2 regions of the Luedemannella flava genome follow, and region 2 is predicted to be linked to the other one. Evidence: riboswitches for the same ligand, from Rfam matches in the RefSeq annotation. Region 2 holds a riboswitch; the other holds the start of a gene.
The links. A riboswitch is a leader RNA that binds a small molecule or an ion and turns the genes downstream of it on or off. The one in region 2 is predicted to bind cobalamin.

Region 1: it holds a riboswitch for cobalamin, as region 2 does, so the genes downstream of both, ABD211_RS20615 (ABC transporter substrate-binding protein) here and ABD211_RS14030 (ribonucleoside-diphosphate reductase subunit alpha) in region 2, are expected to answer to the same signal.

The regions. Positions count from the first base shown of each region.
Region 1 covers NZ_BAAALT010000128.1:8,247-12,410, forward strand. Annotated here, with positions in the region: gene ABD211_RS20610 (FecCD family ABC transporter permease) at 1-838, opposite strand, end outside; gene ABD211_RS20615 (ABC transporter substrate-binding protein) at 841-1,764, opposite strand; adenosylcobalamin (AdoCbl) riboswitch at 1,845-1,987, opposite strand; gene ABD211_RS20620 (DUF4229 domain-containing protein) at 1,999-2,268, opposite strand; gene ABD211_RS20625 (hypothetical protein) at 2,271-2,711, opposite strand; gene ABD211_RS20630 (endonuclease domain-containing protein) at 2,881-3,621, opposite strand; gene ABD211_RS20635 (hypothetical protein) at 3,676-4,050, opposite strand; gene mqnE (aminofutalosine synthase MqnE) at 4,124-4,164, opposite strand, start outside.
Region 2 covers NZ_BAAALT010000073.1:34,163-38,326, reverse strand. Annotated here, with positions in the region: gene ABD211_RS14030 (ribonucleoside-diphosphate reductase subunit alpha) at 1-2,290, opposite strand, end outside; cobalamin riboswitch at 2,408-2,641, opposite strand; gene ABD211_RS14025 (serine/threonine-protein kinase) at 2,696-3,661, opposite strand; gene ABD211_RS14020 (pirin family protein) at 3,783-4,164, shown strand, end outside.

The DNA of each region.
Region 1 (4,164 bases), on a different contig from region 2:
GAACATAGCGGGTACGGGAAGGGTGGGCGCCCAGCGCGGCCGCCTCCTCGTCGCCCACCGACATGACGTCCAGCTGCCGCCCGAGCGGCAGGATGACGATCGCGGCCAGCACCACGTACGGCAGCAGGAGCAGCACGTCGTGCCAGCCCGAGGTGGCCAGCCGGCCGTTGATCCAGGAGTACACCTCGCGGATCGTGTCGACGTACTTCTGCTGGATGAACGTCTGGCCGGCGGTGAGGAAGCTCGCCACCGCGACGCCCGCGAGGATCAGCGTCGTCGGGGTGCGCGACCGGCCGCCGGCGGCGCCCAGCCCGTAGGTCAGCCCGACCGCCAGGAGCGCGCCGGCGAACGCCGCGAGCGGGACGAGCGCCGGGGTGCCCGAGCCGCCGATCGACGGCAGGTCACCGAACGCGTTGCGGCTCGCGATCGCGGCCGTCGCCCCGAGGCCGGCCCCGGCCGCGACTCCCAGCAGATACGGGTCCGCGAGCGGGTTGCGGAAAATCCCCTGGTACGTCCCGCCGGCGACGGCCAGCATCGCGCCGACCAGCAGGCCGAGGCAGACGCGGGGCAGCCGCAGTTCGGTGACGATCGCCGCCTCGCGCGGGGACAGGCCGCTGTCCACGTCGACGCCGGGCAGCTGGTCGAGCAGCTCCAGCAGGACCGACCACGGCGGGAGCCGCACCGGCCCGATCGCCAGGCCGGCGACGGCGGCCGCGAGCACGGCGAACACGCCGACGATGAGCCACAGCCACGGCAGCCGCGCCGCCCTCGGCACGGCGCCGCCCGCCGGGCGCGCGTCGGGCGCGTCCGGCGGGTCGGCGACGGTACGGTCGGGCACGGTCAGTTGGCCGGGACCTTCGCGACCGCGTCGGCGGCCGTCTGGAGCAGGTCGACGACGCGCGGGCCCCAGCGGGACGCGATGTCGTCGTCGAGGGCCACGACCTGGTTCTTCGTGACGGCGGTCAGGTCGGCCCAGCCGGCGCGCCTGGCGACCGTCTCGGGCGACTGGCCGCAGCACTTCGTGTCCGCCAGGAAGATCAGGTCGGGGTTCGCCTTGATGATCGCCTCGGCGGTGAGCTGCGGGTACCCCGTGCCCTTGGCGTCGGCGCCGTCCGCGATGTTGGTCAGGCCCAGCTGGGCGAACAGCGAGCCGACGAACGTCTTCGAGGTCAGTGAGTAGAAGGTCGGGTCCAGCTCGTAGTAGTACGTGAGCGGGGTGGCGCGCTTGGGCACCGATGTGATGATCTTGGCGATCTGGTCCTTCATCCGCTGCACCTCGGCGGCCGCCTCCGTCGGGTGGCCGGTGAGCGTGCCCAGCTCGGTGAGCTGCTTGTACGTGTCGTCGATAGTGGCCGCGGCCGGCGCGACGTACACCGGGATCTTCAGCGTGGTGAGCTGGCTGACGATGTTGTTCGTGTCGTTCGACAGGACCACCAGGTCGGGGTTCTTCGCGGCGATCGCCTCGGCGTTGGGCTGGTAGCCCGACAGGTCCGTCTTCGGCGCCCCGGTCGGGTGGTTCGACTGGTCGTCGACCGCGACGACCTGCTTGCCCGCGTCGATCGCGAACAACATCTCCGTCGTCGTCGGCGACAGCGAGACGATCTTCTGCGGCTGCGCGTCGAGGGTGACGGTGCCGACCGTGACGGGGTACGCGACCGCCGCGCTGGTGGGCGTACCCGTGGGGGTTTCCTTATCGTCGGCGCAGGCGGCGGCGCCGAACGCGAGCGCGGCCACCGCGAACGTCGCGGCGGCCCTGCGCAGCAGGGTGGGCTTCACTGGTCCTCCTATCGGCGAGGGATGGTGGCTTCGCCGACGGGGACCTGATGGTGGGGAGTCCCGGCCTGCGAGGCACTCTTCCTCGAGAGCGCTTGATCGCGACAACCCCGCAGGCGACCTGGCTTTCCCCTCCGCGATGAGGGGTTCACAGTTGCGGGACAGCGCCGGAATCGCACCGGCTTCGCTGTGGGGCTGTCGGGTAAGACCGTAGCGGACGGACGACTAGTTGTCCTTCGGCGCGTCCTCGCCCGCGAGGGCGGCGCGGAGGCGCTCCTTCTCCTCGATCTTGCGCCGGGCGTTGGCGGACATCTGGTCGGCGACCTGGTCGCGCAGCCCGCGCAGCAGGAAGAACGACAGCCCCGCCGAGACCGCGATGGCGATCATGAGCTTCAGCAGCGAGTTCATGGTCTCCGGCAGGAACAGCAGCAGCGGCACCGCCACGACGACGAAAAGCCCGATGCGCCCGAGCGAGTACTTGATTGCGGGGTTCACCGTTATCCCTCCACTGGCTGGTCGCCGGTGAGCCACCGGATCCAGACGAACCACACCACGGTATAGACCAGCACGGCGACCGCCGCACCCACCGCCCCGGAGACGAGGTTCGCGAAGGAGTTCGCGGCGTACGCCGCGCCCAGCCCCACCCCGGCGCCGAGCCCCAGCGCGGCAAGGCCGGCGATGAGGCGCCGGCTCCCGGCCGTCCGCCAGGCGCGGAAGTCCTCCACGAGGATCATGAGCGGCAGCACCACGGCCAGCCAGCCGGTGGCGTCCCCGAAACTTCCCGCGCCGATGAGCGCGAGCAACCCGTCAAAGACCGCGAGAATGGCGACGCCCGCGAGGAGCCCAACGATCATGGTCGCGACCAGCTCCTTGAGGCTGATCACGCGCCCGTACTTGTCGCGTCGCGGAAACGTCCGCGCCCGAGTTTCGCCCGTCATGTCGGAATGCAGCGTACGCGCCGCTCGCGCGGCCCCGACACGGCACCCGGACGATGGTCGTTCACGACTCCGCCGCCCGCCGCGGCACAAACGATCATCTACTGTGGATTCGTGGCCGCAAGCTGGGCCCTGGGCACCTAATCCGGCACACGAATCCACATGCGACTGATCATCCACGCCATCCGGCGGCGACGAGGGCCGTCCTCAGTTGCGCGACCACCACGTCCGGCTGCTCACGAACGGCGAACGACGGAAACCGTAACGTCCGCAAACCATGCGCAGATAGGGCATTCTGCCGGTGCATGTCACGCCACCACTGCCGGACGTCCATGTGGTGCGCGCCGTCAACCTCGACATGGACGCCCCACTCGTCGAAATACAGGTCGAGATAGCGGTCACGACCGTCGGCGTCCGTCCGTCGGACCTGCCGGCTGGGCGTGGGCAGACCAGCCGACCCGCACAGCCGCAGCAGATCCAGCTCCGCCAGCGTGTGCGAGCCCGCCCCGACGTCCGCGAGCGTCCGCCTGAGCAGGCCCTGCCGGCGCACCTTGGGCAGCCGCGCCAGCACCGCGTCGATGTCGGTGGCATCCACCGGTCGCTGCTGAAAGGTGGCCGCCATGATGAACCGGGCCTGGTCCGCCGAGACGGCCCATTGCACCGCGTTCACCAGTGACCGCGCCGGCATGGTGCTGGGCGGCGCGCCCGCCGGACGCAGGTCGTCGGGGTGCAGGTGCCGGGTGCGGTGGATGCGAACCCCGGGGGGCGCGCGTTGGACCCACCGGCCGGTCCGCAGCCGGTGCCGGACCGCGTCCTCCGTGAGGTGTTGGAGGGCCTGGCGGCGGGTGAGGACGTGGTGCTGGCGGAAGAGGAGCCAGGTGAGGTCGTCGGCGTCGTCGGCGGGCAGGTCCACCTGTCGCAGTGTGGCCGCGTCGCCGGCCACCGCGACAGGCCCTGTGGATAACCGTCAGGGTTCCGCAGGCAGGTGGGTGATGAGGGCGAACGCGTAGGCGCCCGCGAGCGCCACGGCGAACGCGCGGAGGAAGATCTCGAACTGCGACCCGCCGGTGTGGACGAACCCGCCGGTCACGATCGCCAGACCCATGGCCGCCGACGTGGCCCACATCCGGTGCCGCGGCTCCTTCACGAACCACGCCCACGTGGAGCAGATGCTCACCACGAGCGGCGCGACCTCACCGCCGATGACCACGTCCGTGTCCGCGAGCAGGACGTTGGCCAGCCACGTGGCCAACGCCAACGGCACACAGAAGATCAAAAACGTCAATGCGGGGGTACGCCACGGCAGCGCCCCGTCCGGGGTGGGCTGGGGCAGTAGGCGCACCCGGTCGACGGTACTCGTCGCGCGCCTTCCGTAGGAGCGCCTTTTCTCCGGAGGAAGGTCAGCGACCTTCTGGTCAGCTCCACACGTCCTGCGGCACGGCCCGGCGCTCGGCGA
Region 2 (4,164 bases):
AGGCCTCGCAGATCTCGGGGTTCTCCAGGGAGCAGGCGACGGCCTCGGTCTCGACCGAGACGGTGGTCTGGGTGATCCGGGTCGCGGGGCGCGACCGCAGGTAGTACGTCGTCTTCAGGCCGGCCTGCCAGGCGTAGGCGTACATCGACGAGAGCTTGCCGATCGTGGGCGCGGCCATGAACAGGTTCAGCGACTGGCCCTGGTCGACGTACGGGGCCCGGGCGGCGGCCAGGTCGATGAGCGCCTTCTGCGGCAGCTCCCACGCGGTGCGGTAGAGCACCCGCAGGTCGGCCGGGATGTCGGGCACGTCGGCCACGGAGCCGTCCGCGCGCAGGATCGCCTCGCGAACCCTCGTCGTCCACAGTCCGCGCGCGGCGAGGTCGGCCACCAGATACCGGTTCACCTGGAGGAACTCGCCGGACAGGGTCTCCCGCTTATATACGTTGGACACCACGGGCTCGACGCACTCCGCGCAGCCGGCGATGGACGCGATCGTGGCGGTCGGCGCGATCGCCACGATCAGCGAGTTACGCAGCCCGGTCTCCGCGACGCGGGCGCGCAGCGCCGCCCAGTCGGCGGGCCGGGTGGGCGTCGCCGCCGGGAAGTGGTCGGGGTGCAGCACCCCGCCGGCCGTCCGGGTGTCGGCGAAGCCCGGCAGCGGCCCCCGCTGCGCCGCCAGCGACGCCGAGGCGTCGTACGCGGCGAGCGCGATGTGCTCGGCGATCCGGGTGGACAGCTCCCGGGCGTCCGTCGAGTCGAACGGCAGGCGCAGCGTGAAGAACACGTCGGCCAGGCCCATGACGCCCAGGCCCACCGGCCGCCAGTACGCGTTGCTGGAGGCGGCCTGCGGGGTCGGGTAGAAGCTCAGGTCGATCGTGCGGTCCAGGAACCGCACCGCGACCGCCGTGGTGGCGGCGAGCGCGTCCCAGTCGATGCCGCCCGGGCCGCAGTGCGCCGCGAGGTTGATCGAGCCGAGGTTGCACACGGCCGTCTGGTCGTCGGAGCTGACCTGCAGGATCTCCGTACACAGGTTGGACAGGTGCACGACGTTGCCGGGCCGCGCCGTCTGGTTGCAGGTGCGGTTGGCGGTGTCCTTGAACGTCATCCAGCCGTTGCCGGTCTGCGCCAGGGTGCGCATCATCCGGCCGTACAGGGCGCGGGCCGGCAGCGTGCGCACCGCCTTGCCGGCGGCCTCCGCAGCGCGGTAGGCGGCGTCGAAGTCGTCGCCCCACAGGTCGACCAGCTCGGGGGTGTCCTTGGGATCGAACAGCGACCAGGTCGCGTCGGCGGCGACCCGGCGCATGAACTCGTCCGGGATCCAGTTGGCCAGGTTCAGGTTGTGCGTGCGCCGGGCCTCGTCGCCCGTGTTGTCGCGCAGCTCCAGGAACTCCTCGACGTCGGCGTGCCACGGCTCCAGGTACACACACGCCGCGCCCTTGCGCCGGCCGCCCTGGTTGACGGCGGCGACGCTGGCGTCCAGCGTGCGCAGCCACGGCACGATGCCGTGGGACAGGCCGTTGGTGCCCCGGATCAGCGAGCCGCGCGAGCGCACCCGGCTCCACGAGATGCCGATCCCGCCGGCGTACTTGCTCAGCCGCGCGACCTGGGCGTACCGCTCGTAGATCGAGTCCAGCTCGTCGCGCGGGGAGTCGACCAAAAAGCACGACGACAGCTGCGGCCGCCGGGTGCCGGCGTTGAACAGCGTCGGCGAGCTCGGCAGGTAGGCCAGCCGGCTGAACAGGGGGTACACCGCCGCGACGTCGGCGACGGTCTCGGACAGACCGCACGCCACGCGCAGCCAGAAGTACTGCGGGGTCTCCAGCACCGTGCGCCGCGTCGGGTGGCGCAGCAGGTACCGGTCGTAGACGGTGCGCAGCCCGAAGTACTCGAACCGGTCGTCCCCGGCCGGATCCAGCAGGGCCTCCAGGTCGGCAGCGTGGGTCGCGACAAATAAAGCGAGGCGGTCGTCGAGCAGACCGGCGGCGTGCCCCGCCGCCACCGACTCGGCGAAGCTGGTCACCCCCTGGTCGCGCACCTCGTCGGCGATGCCGACGGCGAGTAGGCGCGCGGCCAGGCGGCTGTACGCCGGCTGCTCCACGACGAGCGCGGCGGCGGTCTCCGCGGCACGCAGGCGCAGGTCGGCCGCGTTCGCGCCGGGCCAGACGCCGGTCAGCACCGGCCCGGCCACAACCCGGCCGGCCTCGTCCGGGTCCAGCCCCGGCAGGCCGGTCGCCGCGGCGTGGACGTCCGCGGTGAGCCCGTCGGGCGGGCTGGTCAACAGCATGGTCATGTGCTCGTCCCTCGGTGAGCCGGTCGGCCGGCACGGAGGGGCGCGCACACGGGGGTACTCCCCCGTGTCTCGCACCGCGACCCACCCGCGAGGCCGACGTGTCCATGCGCGCCCGGTCGGGCGCGCGCGTCGTGGGCAGGTATTCGGACTCGTGGGCGACCGCCGGGCCTGGCTGGGCCGGCGGGCCTACCGGCCGTCGCTTCCCGGGCGCGGAGGCGCCCAGTGCTGTCCCGGCGCACGCCGGGGACGGCTTTCGTTCCCACTCACCGCTGCGGGGCAGTCCCGGACTCGCACCGGGTTCCCTCTTGCGTCGCCGGCAGGGGCCGGCGAACCAACGACGCCGATGACACTACATGTAGGGCAGCCGATCGACAGCACCACTATGCGTTGTGGCGTGTCGTGAAATCAGGACGCGAAGCGGGCCAGAATGGTGCGATCGTCGTCGAACGGCTCGTCGCCGGGGGTGGGGCGCGGCGGCTCGGCGGGCCGGTTGGGCTCCACATAGGTGTGCGCCAGGAACTCGGCCCGGGCCTGCTCGATGCTGCGTCCGTCGGCGGTCGCCACCGCGAGCAGGCGGCGCATCACCGCACCCAGCGACGGCCGGTCGGCCGGCTCGTAGGACAGCATCGCCCCGATGAGGAACACCACCTCGTCCGGCACGGCCGACAGATCCACCGGGTCGTACGGGTCGGTGATGCGGTTGAGCAGCGCGATCCCCCGCTCCGTCGGGTAGGGGTGGTGGCAGCTGAACGCGAAGACCAGGGTGGCCCCGAGCGCGTAGATGTCCGTGGCCGTGGACACCTCACCGTCGGAGAAGCCCTGCTCCGGCGCCATGTAGGCGATGGTGCCGACGAGCAGCCCCGACTCGTCGAGGTGGTTCTCGCCGTCGGTGAGCATGGCGAGACCGAAGTCGATCATCTTCGGCCCGTCGGGCCCGAGCAGGATGTTTCTCGGCTTCAGGTCGCGGTGCACGAGGCCGGCCTCGTGGATGCGGGCGAGGCCGTCGGCCAGGCAGGCGCCCAGCATGGCGACGTCGAGCAGGCTCATCGGCCCGCGCAGCTCCATGTGCTCCATGAGGTTGAGCCCCGGCACGTACTCGACGGCGAGCCAGGGGCGGTCCTCGTCGAGTCCGGCGCCCTCGAACCGGGTCACCCGGGTGCCGTAGACCATCCGCATGTGGTTGACCTCGGTGGCGAACCGGGCCCGCACGTCCTGCCCGTTGACCAGCTCGGGCCGGATGACCTTGACGGCCACCCGGTCGCCCAGCGGGGAGATGCCGAGGTAGACCAGACCCATGCCGCCGGAGCCCAGCCGGGCAACCAGACGGTACGGCCCGACGTAGGTCGGGTCGGTCGGTCTCAGCGGCGTCATCGCGGTGGGTCTCCCGGGCGGTCACGTTTCGGCGTGACCCCATCCTTAACCAGTGACCACCCCGGCCGCCACCCGGCGCCGCATCGGCTTGATGACATCGTCGCCGCCGTAGGCTTGGCTCATGAGCAACACCGAGCGGGAGCCGGCTGAGCTGGCCTGCGGCACGACCACGGACGTGGCGCACACTCCGGTGACCGAGCTGCTGCCGGGCCGCGACGTGCCGCTCGGCCGGCACACGGTCGTGCGCCGGCTGCTGCCGCAGCGTCACCGGCGGATGGTCGGCGCCTGGTGCTTCCTCGACCATTACGGCCCCGAGGACGTGTCGTCGCGGCCGGGCATGCAGGTGCCGCCGCACCCGCACACCGGCCTGCAGACGGTGAGCTGGCTGCTCGACGGGGAGATCCTGCACCGCGACAGCCTCGGCTCCGTCCAGAGCGTCCGCCCCGGCCAGCTCAACCTCATGACCTCCGGCGCCGGCATCTCGCACTCTGAGGAGTCGCCGG